3 regions of the Massilia hydrophila genome follow, and region 1 is predicted to be linked to each of the others. Evidence: predicted binding sites of a transcription regulator. Region 1 holds the regulator's gene; each other region holds the start of a gene.
What was found. The regulator LexA, encoded in region 1, represses DNA repair genes until DNA is damaged. The targets are predictions, from matches to a motif close to ACTGTATNNNNATACAGT.

Region 1 (4,828 bases):
CGACCACCTGGGTCAGCAGCGGCTGGATCGGGTTCCAGCCCTGCTGGCCCCTGGCGCCGGTCTCGGCGATCGCGAAGATCTTCGACTCGGCTTCGTCAAGCATCTGCTTGACTTCCTTGCCCTGCGGGTTGAAGGCGTTGCCCGAGATCTCGTCGGCCACCGTGATCAGGTTGCGCAGGATGCCGCGGTCGCGCACGATCTCGGCGTAGCGGCGGATGTTCGCTGCCGAGGGCGTGTTCTGCGCCATCGCGTTCAGGTATTGCAGGCCACCCACTTCCTCGGCCTTGCCCAGCATGTTGCAGGCTTCGTAGACCGTGATCACGTCGGCGGGCTTGCCGGCGTTGATCAGGCGGACCATCTGTTCGAAGATGATGCGGTGGTCGTAGCGGTAGAAATCCTCCGCGTGCATGAAGTCGGCGATGCGGTCCCACGCTGCATTGTCGCGCAGGAGGCCGCCGATGACGGACTGCTCTGCTTCGATGGAATGCGGTGGGATGCGCAGGGAATCGACTTGCGGATCGGATGGGGAATTCATGGCGGGCATTATACCGTTTCCGGTCATCCGGCTGAAATAATTGGCGAGTTTCCAGGAATAAAAAAAGCCGGGCGAACCCGGCTTTTTCATTTATACAACAACTGCTTAGGCAGCTTCGCCCACCACCGCGATGGTGATTTCCGAGACGACGTCGGTGTGCAGCGCGACGGCGACCGGGAACTCGCCGGTGGTCTTCAGCGGACCGGTCGGCATGCGGACTTGCGACTTCTCGACGGCGAAACCTTGCTTGCTCAGGGCTTCGGCGATGTCGAAGTTGGTGACCGAACCGAACAGACGGCCGTCCACGCCCGCCTTCTGGGCGATGGTGACGGTCATGCCGCTCAGCTTGTCGCCTTGCGCCTGGGCAGCCGACAGCTTTTCAGCTGCCGCTTTTTCCAGTTCGGCGCGCTTGACTTCGAACTCGGCCACGGCGGCCTGGGTGGCGCGGCGTGCCATCTTTTGCGGGATCAGGAAGTTACGTGCGTAACCGTCCTTGACTTTGACGACGTCGCCCAGGTTACCGACGTTGACCACTTTTTCGAGCAGGATAACTTGCATATTTATTCTCCAGGTATTCTGACTGACGTGCCGCGCTTTAGGCGTTGTGCAGGTCGGTGTACGGCAGCAGCGCGAGGTAGCGTGCGCGCTTGATGGCGGTGTCGACCTGGCGCTGGTAGTGCGCCTTGGTGCCGGTCAGGCGTGCCGGCATGATCTTGCCGTTTTCCTGGACGAAGTCCTTCAGGGTGTCGACGTCTTTGTAGTCCACCTGTTCCACGCCGGCGGCGGTGAAGCGGCAGAATTTCTTGCGCTTGAACAGCGGGTTCTGCTGTTTGCGCTTCATTTTTTCTTTGGCTTTGTTTTTGTCGAACTTTTTACCGAATGCCATTTCGAGGCTCCTGTATCTAATCTAGGTTGCGCCGCGGGCTTGTTTACTCTGCGGCACTGAAATCAATGATGTGAAACACCAAGGCTTTGCTGTTGCGGTTCTTCCGTGCGAGGAATCCGTTGAAGCGGTAGGCGGCGCCGAGTTCGGCACTTTCCAGCCTGCCTGAAATCTCGCCTGCGCCGAGCGCAGGGATTTCAAACGCGACCTGCCTTGCCACGCCGGCCTCGACCTGCTGCGAATCGTGCATCAGGATCGCGCCCACGATGGGGACGCCGGCCGGGGTGAAACGCAGGACGTCTCGCTCCGCGATGGTCGCGATGAGCTGGAACTGGTTCACTGCGCTGCTTTGCTTCGTTTCGGATTCCCGGGAAAACCCGGTGACAGCTTAAGCGGCGGCGGCCGGGGCAGCGGCGGCTGCTTCAGCGCGGTGGCTCTTGGCTGCGTCTTCGCGCTGGACCGACTTCATCATCGGCGACGGTGCGGTTTCGGCCTTCTTCATCTTGACGGTCAGGTGACGCAGGACGGCATCGTTGAACTTGAATGCGGTTTCCAGCTCGACCAGGGTCTCGTTGTCGCACTCGATGTTCATGCAGATGTAGTGGGCTTTCGGCAGCTTCTGGATCTGGTACGCCATTTGACGGCGGCCCCAGTCTTCCACGCGATGGATGTTACCGCCGCGGCTGGTCACCGTGGTCTTGTAACGCTCGATCATCGCCGGAACTTGCTCGCTCTGGTCCGGGTGGACGATAAAAACGATTTCATAATGACGCATGCAACACTCCTTGAGGACGTTTAAACAAATGCCCACCTCGGCGTCAAGACGAGTGTGGGAAGGGAAAGCCTGCCATTATAGCCGGAAAATCGCGCGAATGGGAACCAGGGCCAGGCTGTCATGGTCGCGATCGCGCCTTGAGATGCGTGGTGCACGCCACAATCGGACCACAATCGGGCGCGCGTGGCCCGCGTTGCAGCATTTTTTTGCAGTTTTCCCGTGTTTGCCCTTGCGCATCCGGGAATACTGTACAAAAATACAGTCTGCTCTTATAACTAATGCCGTAGACCACCCATGCTCAAGCTCACTGCAAGGCAAGAACAGATCCTGAACCTGATCAAGGAAGCGATCGACAACACCGGCTTTCCGCCGACCCGCGCCGAAATCGCGGCCGAGCTGGGTTTCAAGTCGGCGAATGCCGCCGAAGAACACCTGCAAGCCCTGGCGCGCAAGGGCGCCATCGAGATCTCGCCGGGCACCTCGCGCGGCATCCGCCTGGTTGGCGCCTCGGTCGAGCAGATTCCGATGCCGCCGCCGAATCTCATGATGTCGCTGCCGCTGGTCGGCCGCGTCGCCGCCGGCTCCCCTATCCTGGCCCAGGAACACGTGGAAGCCACCTATTCCGTCGATGCCGCGATGTTCTCGGCCCGTCCCGACTTCCTGCTGAAGGTCAAGGGCTGGTCGATGCGCGATGCCGGCATCTGCGACGGCGACTTCCTCGCCGTCAAGAAGATCGACAGCGCCAAGAACGGCCAGATCGTGGTGGCGCGCCTCGGTGAAGAGGTCACCGTCAAGCGCTACCGCAAGACCGGCAACCTGGTCGAACTGCTGCCGGAAAATCCGGACTTCAAGGTCATCCAGGTAAAGCCGGAAGACGAGTTCGCGCTGGAAGGGCTGGCGGTCGGGCTGATGCGCAGCTGGCACTAAGGCTGGAACGCACACTGGCGGGCTGCATGCCCGCCTTTTTTTTACCCCTTATTTCCCCTTCAACAGGGTCGAGCTGTTGCTCTTGACCATCTTGTTGTGCTCGGAGACATAGGCGTCGGTCGCCTTGCGCCAGGCCTCGAAGTCGGCCAGCACCAGTTTCGAACTCACCTTCGCCTCTTCCTGCAGGTTGGCCTGCAACTGCTCCAGGTAGGCGGTCGACTTTTCCAGCTCGTCCTTCTTCATCAGCTTGCGGATGTCTTCGGGGACGCGCTTGGTGAGCGGCGTGGCCGCGTTCAGGTTGGTCACGTAGCGGTTGTAGCAATCCTGCCAGGTCGTGATGGCGGCGCCGATGCGGTCAATGTCGGCATTGATCTTCGACATCGCCGGAATGCGCGGTGTCGCGCAGCGGAATTCGCCCGATTTCAGGTCTTCGCCGTCGTAGCCGCTGATCCAGTAGTCGATGTCCTTGCGGCGCTTGACGCGCTGCTCCATCACCGCCAGCGACGCGGCGGCGACCTTGTTGCCCTTGGCGGCCGATTTCTTGAACAGCGCCTCGGCCTTGGCCTCGTCCACCTGCCCCGCTTCGCCGTACCAGTACATCTGGCCCAGCGCCTGCTGCGCCTCCGGGTTGCCGGCATCGGCCAGCTTCGTATAGATCTTCAGCGCACCCGCATAATCCTTCTTCTCGAACAGGGCGTTGGCGTTGTCCAGTTCGCCGGCATGGGCGGCGCCGCACAGCAGCAGGGATGCAAGGAACAGCTTGGTTTTCATGGCAGCTCGGAGTGGCAAAAGAAGGCCCATGATAAGGGCAAGCCGGTACCCGCTCAACCGCTGAAACAAAAATGGCAGCCCGCGGGCTGCCATGATGATGTTTCGGGTGCTCAGGACGCAAGCGCCTGGCGGAAGTCCGCCAGCAGGTCCTCGGTATCCTCGATCCCCACCGAGACGCGGATCAGGGACTCGGCGATGCCCATGCTGGCGCGCCGCTCCGCCCCCATCTCGAAGAAGATCGTGTGCGCCACTGGAATCACCAGGGTACGGGTATCGCCCAGGTTGCTGGCCGGGATGCCGAGTTTCAGGCGGTTCAGGTAGTCGAAAGGATCGATCGCGTCAACCAGCTCGAAGCTCAGCAGCGAACCGCCGCTGCGGAACAGCGACGCCACCAGGGCGTGCTGCGGATGCGAGGCCAGGCCCGGGTAGTGCACCGCGGCCACGCGCGGATCGGCTTCTAGCATGCGCGCCAGCGCCAGCGCATTGGCGCAGGTGCGCTCCATGCGCAGCGCCAGCGTCTCGGCGCCCACCGCGATATGGTGCGCCGCTTCCGGCCCCAGCGCCGCGCCGAAGTCGCGCAGCGCCTTGGCGCGCAGCTGGGCCAGGCCCTGGTTCGCTGGCACCTGCTTGCGGAAGTTGGCGGCGATGTTCGGATACGCGCTCCAGTCGAACAGGCCGGTGTCGGTCAGGGCGCCGCCCAGCGCGATGCCATGCCCGCCGATCGACTTGGTCAGCGAATTGACCACCAGCCCCGCCCCCACCGCCTTGGGACGGAACAGCCAGGGCGTGGTCATGGTGTTGTCCACCACGTACAGGATGCCGCGCTCGCGGCACAGCTGGCCGATGCGCGCCAGGTCGGCCACCTGGGTGCGCGGGTTGGCGATGGTCTCGACGAAGACGATGCGCGTGTCCGGCCGCAGCGCCGCCTCGACCTTGG
Region 2 (4,828 bases), on a different contig from region 1:
GCCTGGGTGGCGTACTGCCACAGTTCGCAGCGCCGGCATTCGTCGAGCCTGGAGGGCTGCTCGCGCTCCGGCTGCGCCGCCTCGGCGCTGACCCGGATGGTGGCGCCGCCGCGCCGGCCGACCGTGGCGACCTGCCCGATCTTGCGCGCCCCGAGTTCGGCCTGGCTCACCAGCGACGGCACGATCGCGCCTTCCGGCAGGTTCTTCCAGAAGCGCGACGGGATGTGGCTCTGCATCAGCTGGGCATTCACGCGCGCCGGATTGAAGATGCTGCGGTAATAGGTGAGCCACAGCGCTTCGCCCTGGTCTTCGAGCTCCGCCGGGCCGGCCATCAGAGGGCCGGCATGGTGCAGCGTGGCGCCGTCCCACAGCACGCTGGCGTCGGGCGTGGCGATCATCCAGCTGCGCTTGCCCATGCGGGCGACAAAATGCTCGGCCACCTGGGGCAGCACGTCGTGGCGCGGCTCGAACCAGGCGACGAAGCGCGGGTCGCCCGCTTCAGGCGGACGTTCGCGGAACCGAATATACGCATGCATGTCGTGCTCCTCGCGGCGCACCGCCTTGACCATGCCGTGCAGGCGCGCGCCGTCCGGGTCGGCCGGCGACTGCACGTCGTGCTCGCCGTGCGTCCAGCGCCACAGCACGCGGTACAGGAAGGCCCAGCGGTCCGGGGCGCGAAAGCAGGCGGCGCTTTGCAGCATGTCCATTAGCGCGCGCGGGATGCGCGCGGCCGGTCCTGGCGGCGCAGTTGGTGACGATGGTGATGATGGCTCGGCGCCATTATCGTCCGCTCCCGCCGCGCGGGGCGCACCCGAGAACAGGTCGCCGCCATCCGCCCTGCCCCAGTCGGCCGCCTCGGGCGGCACGCCGGCTTTCAGCAGCACGCGCGCCGCCATGCGCCATTCGGCGAAACCGTAAGGCGCCGGCGGCTGGCCGCCGGTGGCAGCGGGGACGTCGGCGGCGGGCTTCATGCCGCCTGCAGCTCCGGCCACAGGTTCATCTGCTCGGGCGCATCGGCCAGGTGGCGCCGCAGGAGGTGCGAACTGGCGGCTCCCTGCGCCGGCTTGTAGTCGGCGGTGACGATGAAGGGTGCCAGCTTCTTCATGCTGCAGCGCAGGCGCGACAGGTCTTCCCAGCGGATGCGGCGCAGGCGGCGCAGCTCGACGATGCGCTTGGCGTTGCGGATGCCGATGCCGGGCACGCGCGCGATCATGGTCTCGTCGGCGCGGTTCAGGTCGAGGGGGAAGTGCTCGCGGTTGCTGAGTGCCCAGCCCAGCTTGGGATCGACGTCGAGCGCCAGGTTGCCCGCTTGCGGCATCAGTTCTCCCGCCGTGAAGCCGTAGCCGCGCAGCAGGAAGTCGGCCTGGTACAGCCGGTGCTCGCGCAGCAGCGGCGGCGGCGCCAGCGGCACGCTTTTCGGGCTTTGCGGGATCGGGCTGAAGGCCGAGTAGTACACGCGTTTCAGCTTGTAGCTGCCGTACAGGGTCTCGGCCGTGTTCAGGATGGTGTGGTCGTCGCTGGCATCGGCGCCGACGATCATCTGCGTGCTCTGGCCGGCCGGCGCGAAGCTGGGCGCCTTGGGTTCCTCGGCCTTTTCGTCGAGCTTGCGCCGGATCGCGCCCATCGCCAGCTTGATGGTGTGGACGTTCTTTTCCGGCGCCAGGCGGGTCACGCTGTCGTGGGTCGGCAGCTCAATGTTGACCGACAGGCGGTCGGCCCAGCGGCCGGCCTGCGCGATCAGGAGCGGATCGGCGTCGGGAATGGTCTTCAGGTGGATGTAGCCACGGAAGCCATGCACTTCGCGCAGCTGGCGCGCCACCGCCACCAGCTGCTCCATCGTGTAGTCGGACGACTGGATGATGCCCGAGCTCAGGAACAGGCCGTCGATGTAGTTGCGGACGTAGAAATCCTGCGTAAGCCTGACCACTTCGTCCACCGAAAAGCGGGCGCGCGGCACGTTCGAGCTGCGCCGGTTGATGCAGTACTGGCAGTCGTAGATGCAGAAATTGGTGAGCAGGATCTTGAGCAGCGAGACGCAGCGCCCATCGGGGGTGTAGCTGTGGCAGATGCCCATGCCGGTGGTGGCTCCCAAGCCGTCCAGGCCCTCGGAACCGCGCTTCGGCGCGCCACTGCTGGCGCAGGACGCGTCGTACTTCGCGGCGTCGGCCAGGATTTCCAGCTTGTCGGTAAGTTCCATCGCGATCGTTGAACTGTATGGGCATACAGTATACTATCGCGCGCGCAAGACAGGGGGGGCTTGTCTCGCGTGCGGACGGATGGGCGGTTCAAAGCCGGTGCATAGCCGTCCGCAGGGTGGGCGGGAGGGCCCGCCCACCCCACACATCAACGCAGCGGCTTGCCGTCGGCATCCACCACGGTGACTTCGCCCCAGCCCAGCGAACGCACGCCGGCCTCGATCTTGCGCAGGTCGCCGATCACCATCCACACCGCTTCGTCCGGCTTGATGAACTTGCCGGAGGCGGCGCCGAGCTGCTGCGGCGTGAGCGCGCGCACGTTCGCGGCGTACTTGTTCCAGTAGTCGTCCGCCAGGCCGAAGTTGACCGTCGACAGGGCCGCCGATTCGAGCGCGTCCAGGGTCCCGAAGCGGCCCGGCAGGCGCGCCGTCATGTTGCGCATGATGCTCTCGTACTCGGTGCCCACCAGCGGACGCTCGCCGGCCACGCCGCGCAGTTCCTTCTGCACTTCGCGCATCGCTTCCACCGTCTTGTCGGTCTGCACCGGCGCGATGATGTAAAACGGACGCTGGCCGCGCACATCGTTCAGGCGTGCCTGGGTGCCGTAGCTCCAGTGCTTGTCGAGGCGCAGGTTGCGGTTCAGGCGCGAGGTCGCGATGCCGCCGAAGTTGGCCATCACCGGTTCCATCGCCAGGTCTTCGGGCTGGCCATAGGCCTGCGACACGTGGGCGGCGACGATGGTCGACTGCGGCGCGTCCGGCTTGTCCACCAGGATCAGGCGCTTGCCGCGGGTCGGCGCCACGGTGGCCATCCCCTTGGCCGGGGCGGTGCCCGGCTGCCACTTGCCAAAGCTCGCTTCCAGCGCCGGCAGCAGCTTGTCCATGCTGGTGTCGCCGGCCACCACGATGGTGGCGCTGCCCGGCTTGAACCAGGTGGCGTGCCAGGCGGCCAGGTCGTCGCGGGTGAGCGACTGCACGCTGCCCTCGAAGCCGCTGGCCGGCTTGCCGTAGGCGTGCTCGGCGCCGTACAGCAGCGCAGGCACGAGGCGCAGCGCCAGGCTGTTCGGCTGCGCCTTTTCCTGGCCGATGCCGGCCAGGCGGCGGCTCTTCGACAGCGCGAACTGGTCCTGCGGGAAGCTCGGGCTCAATGCCGCTTCGGCCATCAGCGCCAGCGAAGGCGCCAGGTTGGCGCTGGTGCCCTGCAGGCGCACATAGGACATGTCCTGGCCGTTGCCGGTGTACAGGCGGGCGCCCAGGTTTTCCAGCGCGTCCGACAGCGCGAAGGCGTCGCGCTGCTTCGTGCCCTTGTCGAGCAGGTCGAGCGCCAGCGAGGCGATGCCGGCCTTGGCGGCGGAATCCGAGGCGGCGCCGGCGTCGATCGCCAGCGAGGCATTGAAGATCGGGGCCGAGTGGCGCTCGAGCAGCACCACCTTCAGGCCGTTCTTGAGCTGGGCGCGCTGCAGCACCGGGAACTTGACGTCCGGCGCGTCGCCCAGGCCAGGGAGGACCTTGCGGTCCAGCGTCGACTTGGTGGCGGCCAGCTTGGGCGCCGGGCGCACCGTCATCGTGTAGTGGCTGGCGCGCAGCCAGCGGTTGGCGGCCGCCTTGACGTCGGCCGGGGTGCCGGTGGCATACAGTTCGAGGCGGTCGAGGTAGGCGTCCGGCTTGCCGCCGTAGGTCATGCTTTCGGCCAGCACGTCGGAACGGCCGCCGAAGCCGCCCAGGCGCTCCAGGCTGCGCGAGAAGCCGGCCAGCTCGCTCGTCTTCACGCGCTGCAGCTCGGCCTGGGTCGGGCCCTTCTCGAGCAGTTCGGCCAGCACACGCTCCATCTCGCGCTCGACCTCGAGCGGGTCGACGCCCGGCTTGACGGTGGCGACCAGGTTGAAGGTGCCGCCCAGTTCACCGTCGTTGACCGAGGCGCTGACGCTGGTGGCGATGCCCTTGTCGTACACCAGGCGCTTGGTCAGGCGCGCGCTCTTCGAGCCGCTCAGCACGCCGGCCAGCAGGTTCAGGTGCTGGGTGTCGGCATCCTTCCAGGAACCGACGTGCCAGGCGCGGTACACGCGCACTTGCGGCACCTGGTCTTCCATCTCGTCGCGGATGTTGCGGTCCAGCTGCGGGATCCACTTCTCGGTGCGCGGCAGCGCCGGGCCCGGCGGGATCGCGCCGAAGTACTTGTTCACCAGTTCATAGGCGCGTTCCGGCGTGATGTCGCCGGCCAGCGAGATCACCGCGTTGTTCGGGCCGTAATAGGTGCGGTACCACTCCTTGATGTCGTCCAGCGAGGCGGCCTGCAGGTCTTCCATGCTGCCGATGGTCGACCACGAATACGGGTGCGAGTACGGGTACATCTTGGCCGAGATTTCCTGCCACACGCGGCCATAGGGCTGGTTCTCGCCCTGGCGCTTCTCGTTCTGCACCACGCCGCGCTCGCGCTCGAGCATCGCCTGCGAGATGTAGTTGCCGAGGAAGCCCATGCGGTCCGATTCCAGGAACAGGGTGCGCTCCAGCGCCGATACCGGCACGTCCTCGAAGAAGTTGGTGCGGTCGGTGTTGGTGGTGCCGTTGCGGTTGTTCGCGCCCAGGTCGTCCATCGCCTCGCGGAAGCCGTGCGGGTAGTTCTCGGAACCGTTG
Region 3 (4,828 bases), on a different contig from region 1:
GGGAGGGGGTCAGTCGGCGTCGTCGGGCTCATGGGCGGGAGGCGGGAAGGTCAGGCGGAACAGGCAGCCGGGAAAGCGCGGCGCGTGGCTGCGCGGATTGTTGAAGATGTCGATCTCGGCGCCATGCTGCTGGGCGATCTCGCGCACGATCGCCAGTCCCAGGCCGCTACCCTGCACGTTGCTGCCCAGGATGCGGTAGAAGCGCTCGAACACGTGGGCGCGTTCGCTTGGTGCGATGCCGGGGCCGGTGTCCTCGACCTCGAGCAGCGCGTGCTCGCCGTCGCGCCGCACGCGCACCGTGACACTGCCGCCCGGCGGCGTGTAGCGCAGCGCGTTGTCGATCAGGTTCGACAGCAGCTCGCGCAGCATCAGCGCGTTGCCGGCGATGTGCAGGGGGGCGGCAGAGGCGCCCTCGGGCGGCTCGTAGCCGAGGTCGATGCCGTGCGTGAACGAGGCCTGGACCCAGTCCTGCACGGTGGCGCGCGCCAGCTGGCCCAGGTCGATCTGCTCGAAGGCCAGGCCGGCGTGCGGCTGGTTCTCGGCGCGGGCCAGGGCCAGCAGCTGGTTCACCAGGCGCGTGGCCGATTCCGAACTCTTGGCCAGCTGCTCGAGCGAGCGGTGGATCTCGCCCGGATCGTGCTGGCGCAGCGCCAGCTCGGACTGCATGCGCATCCCGGCCAGCGGGGTCTTCATCTGGTGCGCGGCATCGGCGATGAAGCGCTTTTGCATCTCGACGGTCTGGGCCAGGCGTTCCAGCATGTCGTTGAAGGAGCCGACCAGGGGCGAAATCTCTTCCGGCACCTGGCGCGGGTCGATCGGCGACAGGTCGTCCTGGGGCCGGGCGCGGATGCGCTCCTGCAGCTCGGCCAGCGGCGACAGGCCGCGCGACAGCGCGAACCAGACCAGGGCCAGGATCACCGGCAGGATGATGAACTGGGGCAGGATCACACCCCTGATGATCTCGTTGGCCAGGTGGGCGCGCTTGTCCAGGGTCTCGGCCACCTGGACCAGGGCCTGCACGGCGCGCTGTTCCGCTTGTTCCGCATGTTCGGCCTTGCCCGCCTGCCCCGGTTCCGGGCCGCGTTCGCGCAGCGGATCGAGGCCGACCCAGGAATAGGCCACGCGCACCGGCGTGCCATGGATCGTATCGTTGCGAAACAGGACCGCGCTGCCGTGGACGGGTTCGGTGCCATTGCCGGAACGCGGGCGCGGCAGGTCGCGGTCGCCGTCGATGTGGGCGCCGTCCGGACCGCTGATCTGGAAATAGACGCTGTCCACGTCGTCCGCACGCAGCACGTCGCGCGCGCTGGCCGGCAGCTGCACCACCGGCTGGCCGGCCACGGTGCGGATCTGCTGCGACAGCACGGTGACGCGGTCTTCCAGCGCGTCGTCGAAGGGCTGGTTGGCGATCGACTTCGCCACCAGGTAGGTGATGGCGATGCTCATCGGCCATAGCAGCAGCAGCGGGGCCAGCATCCAGTCGAGGATCTCGCCGAACAGCGAGTGGCGGATGTTCTCGTCCGGCTCGGGATTGGGCGGCACGTAGGGCGCGAACCCGGCCTCGTCCGCGCCCCGGTCCGGAGGCGGCGGATCGGCCAGTCCGGCGTCGCGCTCGTTCACTTGGGCTCGGGCGCCGCGCCGCGCGGGGCGTCGGAGAATTTCTCGAGGCAGTAGCCGAGGCCGCGCACGGTGGCGATGCGCACGCCGCCGACCTCGATCTTCTTGCGCAAGCGGTGCACGTAGACCTCGATGGCGTTGTTCGAGACTTCCTCGCCCCATTCGCACAGGTGGTCGACCAGCTGCTCCTTGGAGACCAGGCGCCCGGTGCGCGCCAGCAGCACCTCGAGCAGGCCGAGCTCGCGCGCCGACAGGTCGAGCATCTGGTCGTTGATGTAGGCGCTGCGGCCGACCTGGTCGTACACCAGCGGGCCATGGCGCACCACGGCCGGGCCGCCGCCGGCGCCGCGCCGGGTCAGGGCGCGCACCCGCGCCTCCAGCTCGGACAGGGCGAAGGGCTTGGCCATGTAGTCGTCGGCACCCAGGTCAAGGCCCTCGACCCGCTGTTCGACCGAATCGGCGGCGGTGAGGATCAAGACCGGCAGCAGCGAGGAGCGGGCGCGCAGGCGGCGCAGCACCTCGAGCCCGGACAGCTTGGGCAGGCCGAGGTCGAGGATCAGGAGGTCGAACTCCTGGGTGGACAGGGCCGTGTCGGCATCCTGGCCGTTCTTGACGCAATCGATCGCATACCCGGACTGGCGCAGGGAACGGGTCAGTCCATCGGCAAGTACGCTATCATCTTCGGCGAGCAGAATTCGCATGGGGCCACCTTGGTATTCGTTAGTGCTTCAACAGGCCCTATTGTGTTTGATTTATCGCAACAATGCGAGCCTCGCAGATAACAACAGGGCGACTTTTTTCGCTTGCCTAAACCACTGGATTTATATACAGTAGTGGCTTGATTTTGCTGGTTCGAACAACTGGATTTATATACAGTAGTTCTCTTGATTTTAGCGGTAGCGACCCTACCTTGCCTACTCCACAGCTGAAAGTACACCATGGACGACAAAAAACTCGCAGTAAACGCCGCTGAAAAGGGCAAGGCGCTCGCAGCCGCCCTGGCGCAGATTGAAAAGCAGTTCGGCAAGGGCTCGGTGATGCGCATGGACACCAATGCGCCGGTCGAGGAAGTGCAGACTGTTTCCACTGGCTCGCTGGGCCTGGACATCGCGCTGGGCGTCGGTGGCCTGCCGCGCGGCCGTATCGTCGAGATCTACGGTCCGGAATCGTCGGGTAAAACCACCCTGACGCTGCAGACCATCGCCCAGATGCAGAAGCTGGGCGGCACCTGCGCCTTTATCGACGCCGAGCACGCGCTCGACGTGACCTACGCGCAGAAGCTGGGCATCAAGCTGGACGAGCTGCTGATCTCGCAGCCGGACACCGGCGAACAGGCCCTTGAAATCACCGACGCCCTGGTGCGTTCGGGTTCGGTCGACCTGGTGGTCATCGACTCGGTGGCGGCACTGACCCCGCGCGCCGAGATCGAAGGCGACATGGGCGACTCGCTCCCGGGCCTGCAGGCGCGACTGATGTCGCAGGCGCTGCGCAAGCTGACCGGTTCGATCAACCGTACCAACACCCTGGTCATCTTCATCAACCAGATCCGCATGAAGATCGGCGTGATGTTCGGCAGCCCGGAAACCACGACCGGCGGTAATGCGCTGAAGTTCTACGCTTCCGTGCGCCTGGACATCCGCCGTACCGGTTCGATCAAGTCGGGTGACGAGGTGATCGGTAACGAAACCAAGGTCAAGGTCGTCAAGAACAAGATCGCGCCGCCGTTCAAGGAAGCCCACTTCGACATCCTGTACGGAGAAGGCACCTCGCGCGAAGGCGAAATCCTGGACCTGGGCGCCGACAACAAGATCGTCGAGAAGTCGGGTTCGTGGTACAGCTATAACGGCGAACGCATCGGCCAAGGCAAGGACAACGCCCGCCAGTTCCTGAAAGACCGTCCGGTTCTGGCACGGGAAATCGAAAACAAGGTCCGTGCTGCGCTGGGCGTGCGCGAACTGCCGCCGGTGCTGGCTGCTGTCGAAGACAGCGGCAAGGACAAGCTGAAGGCAGTCGGCGAGTAATCGCTGATGCGTGTTCATGCCTGCACCCCAGCTTAGCCTCAAAGCGCGCGCGCTTCGCTACCTGTCGATGCGCGAGCACAGTCGGCTCGAGCTGGGGCGCAAGCTGGCCCGTTATGCCGAGGAGGGCGACGACGTCGAAGCCCTCCTCGACTTCCTTGAAAAAAATAACTGGCTGTCGCAGGAACGCTTCGCCGAATCGCTGATCAACCGGCGGGCGGCGCGTTTCGGCAACAGCCGCGTGATGGCCGAGCTGCAAAGCCACGGTCTCAAAGGTGAAGCGCTGGAAGACATCAAAGCCTCGCTTGCCGATAGCGAAACAGCGCGCGCCATCGACGTGTGGCAGCGCAAGTTCGGTACCGTCGCCGTCGATGCGGCCGAGCGTGCCAAGCAGATGCGCTTCCTGCTGCAGCGTGGTTTCTCCCAACGCGCTGCACGGACCGCGATGCAGGGCGCTCCCGACGACGACGCGCTGTAGCAGGCACGCCTGTCTGCTGCGATCCGGAACCGGCCTGGCCCCAGGCCTGTTCCGACGATATGCCAGGCTCGGCCGCATGCCTGCTGTATCACCCCGTGTTTCATTTGCCTCTTCTATATAGAAGGTCGTTCCGGCGCCAGCGTGGAGCGTCATCTCCGATATGCCCTGCGGTATATTCCTCAACGGACGATGGCGCTGCACGCTGGCGCTGTGCATTCCGCCTCGCCTGTATCCAAAGTCCACACCAGGCAAGCTTGACTAGTCGGCAAGAATCCGCGCTTCTTATCGCTGCAGTGCGGCAAAAAGACTTCTGTTGCAGTGCAACCGACAACGCGCTGTGCTAAACTTTCACGGTTTAAGCAGCGCCGCATGAGCGGTTGTTGTCGTAGAAGCTACGTCAACGTGCATGAAGCACACTGGCTGCACCACTAACCGCCGCGCAAGCGGCATTTGGTTTTTATGCCCCTGTCTCCTCCCGTCTCGCGCTCGCTCCGGCATACGCGCGCCATCACCGTCGACGTCTTCGCACGCGACGATGGCCTGTGGGACCTGGATGCCAGTATCCGCGACATCAAGACGCGCGAGATCGCGCTCGCATCCGGCACCCGCCCGGCCGGCAGCCCGGTCCACGACCTCAAGCTGCGCGTCACCATCGACCGCGCGCTGAACATCGTGGACGCCGAAGCCGCGTCCGATGCCGTTCCGTATCCCGGTT

Region 2: the regulator LexA is predicted to act here: its motif matches at 2,210-2,227, upstream of LE190_RS12535 (putative DNA modification/repair radical SAM protein).
Region 3: the regulator LexA is predicted to act here: its motif matches at 2,432-2,449, upstream of recA (recombinase RecA).

The regions. Positions count from the first base shown of each region.
Region 1 is NZ_JAHYBX010000001.1:624,088-628,915, reverse strand. Features, by position in the region: gene LE190_RS02790 (replicative DNA helicase) at 1-535, opposite strand, end outside; gene rplI (50S ribosomal protein L9) at 641-1,093, opposite strand; gene rpsR (30S ribosomal protein S18) at 1,131-1,421, opposite strand; gene priB (primosomal replication protein N) at 1,465-1,758, opposite strand; gene rpsF (30S ribosomal protein S6) at 1,807-2,193, opposite strand; gene lexA (transcriptional repressor LexA) at 2,488-3,120, shown strand; gene LE190_RS02760 (tetratricopeptide repeat protein) at 3,169-3,891, opposite strand; gene LE190_RS02755 (cystathionine gamma-synthase family protein) at 4,002-4,828, opposite strand, start outside.
Region 2 is NZ_JAHYBX010000004.1:132,447-137,274, reverse strand. Features, by position in the region: gene LE190_RS12540 (UdgX family uracil-DNA binding protein) at 1-971, opposite strand, end outside; gene LE190_RS12535 (putative DNA modification/repair radical SAM protein) at 968-2,197, opposite strand; gene LE190_RS12530 (M16 family metallopeptidase) at 2,344-4,828, opposite strand, start outside.
Region 3 is NZ_JAHYBX010000004.1:207,551-212,378, forward strand. Features, by position in the region: gene LE190_RS12850 (DUF4212 domain-containing protein) at 1-32, opposite strand, end outside; gene LE190_RS12855 (sensor histidine kinase) at 10-1,620, opposite strand; gene LE190_RS12860 (response regulator transcription factor) at 1,617-2,318, opposite strand; gene recA (recombinase RecA) at 2,556-3,638, shown strand; gene recX (recombination regulator RecX) at 3,655-4,113, shown strand; gene LE190_RS12875 (DUF2889 domain-containing protein) at 4,573-4,828, shown strand, end outside.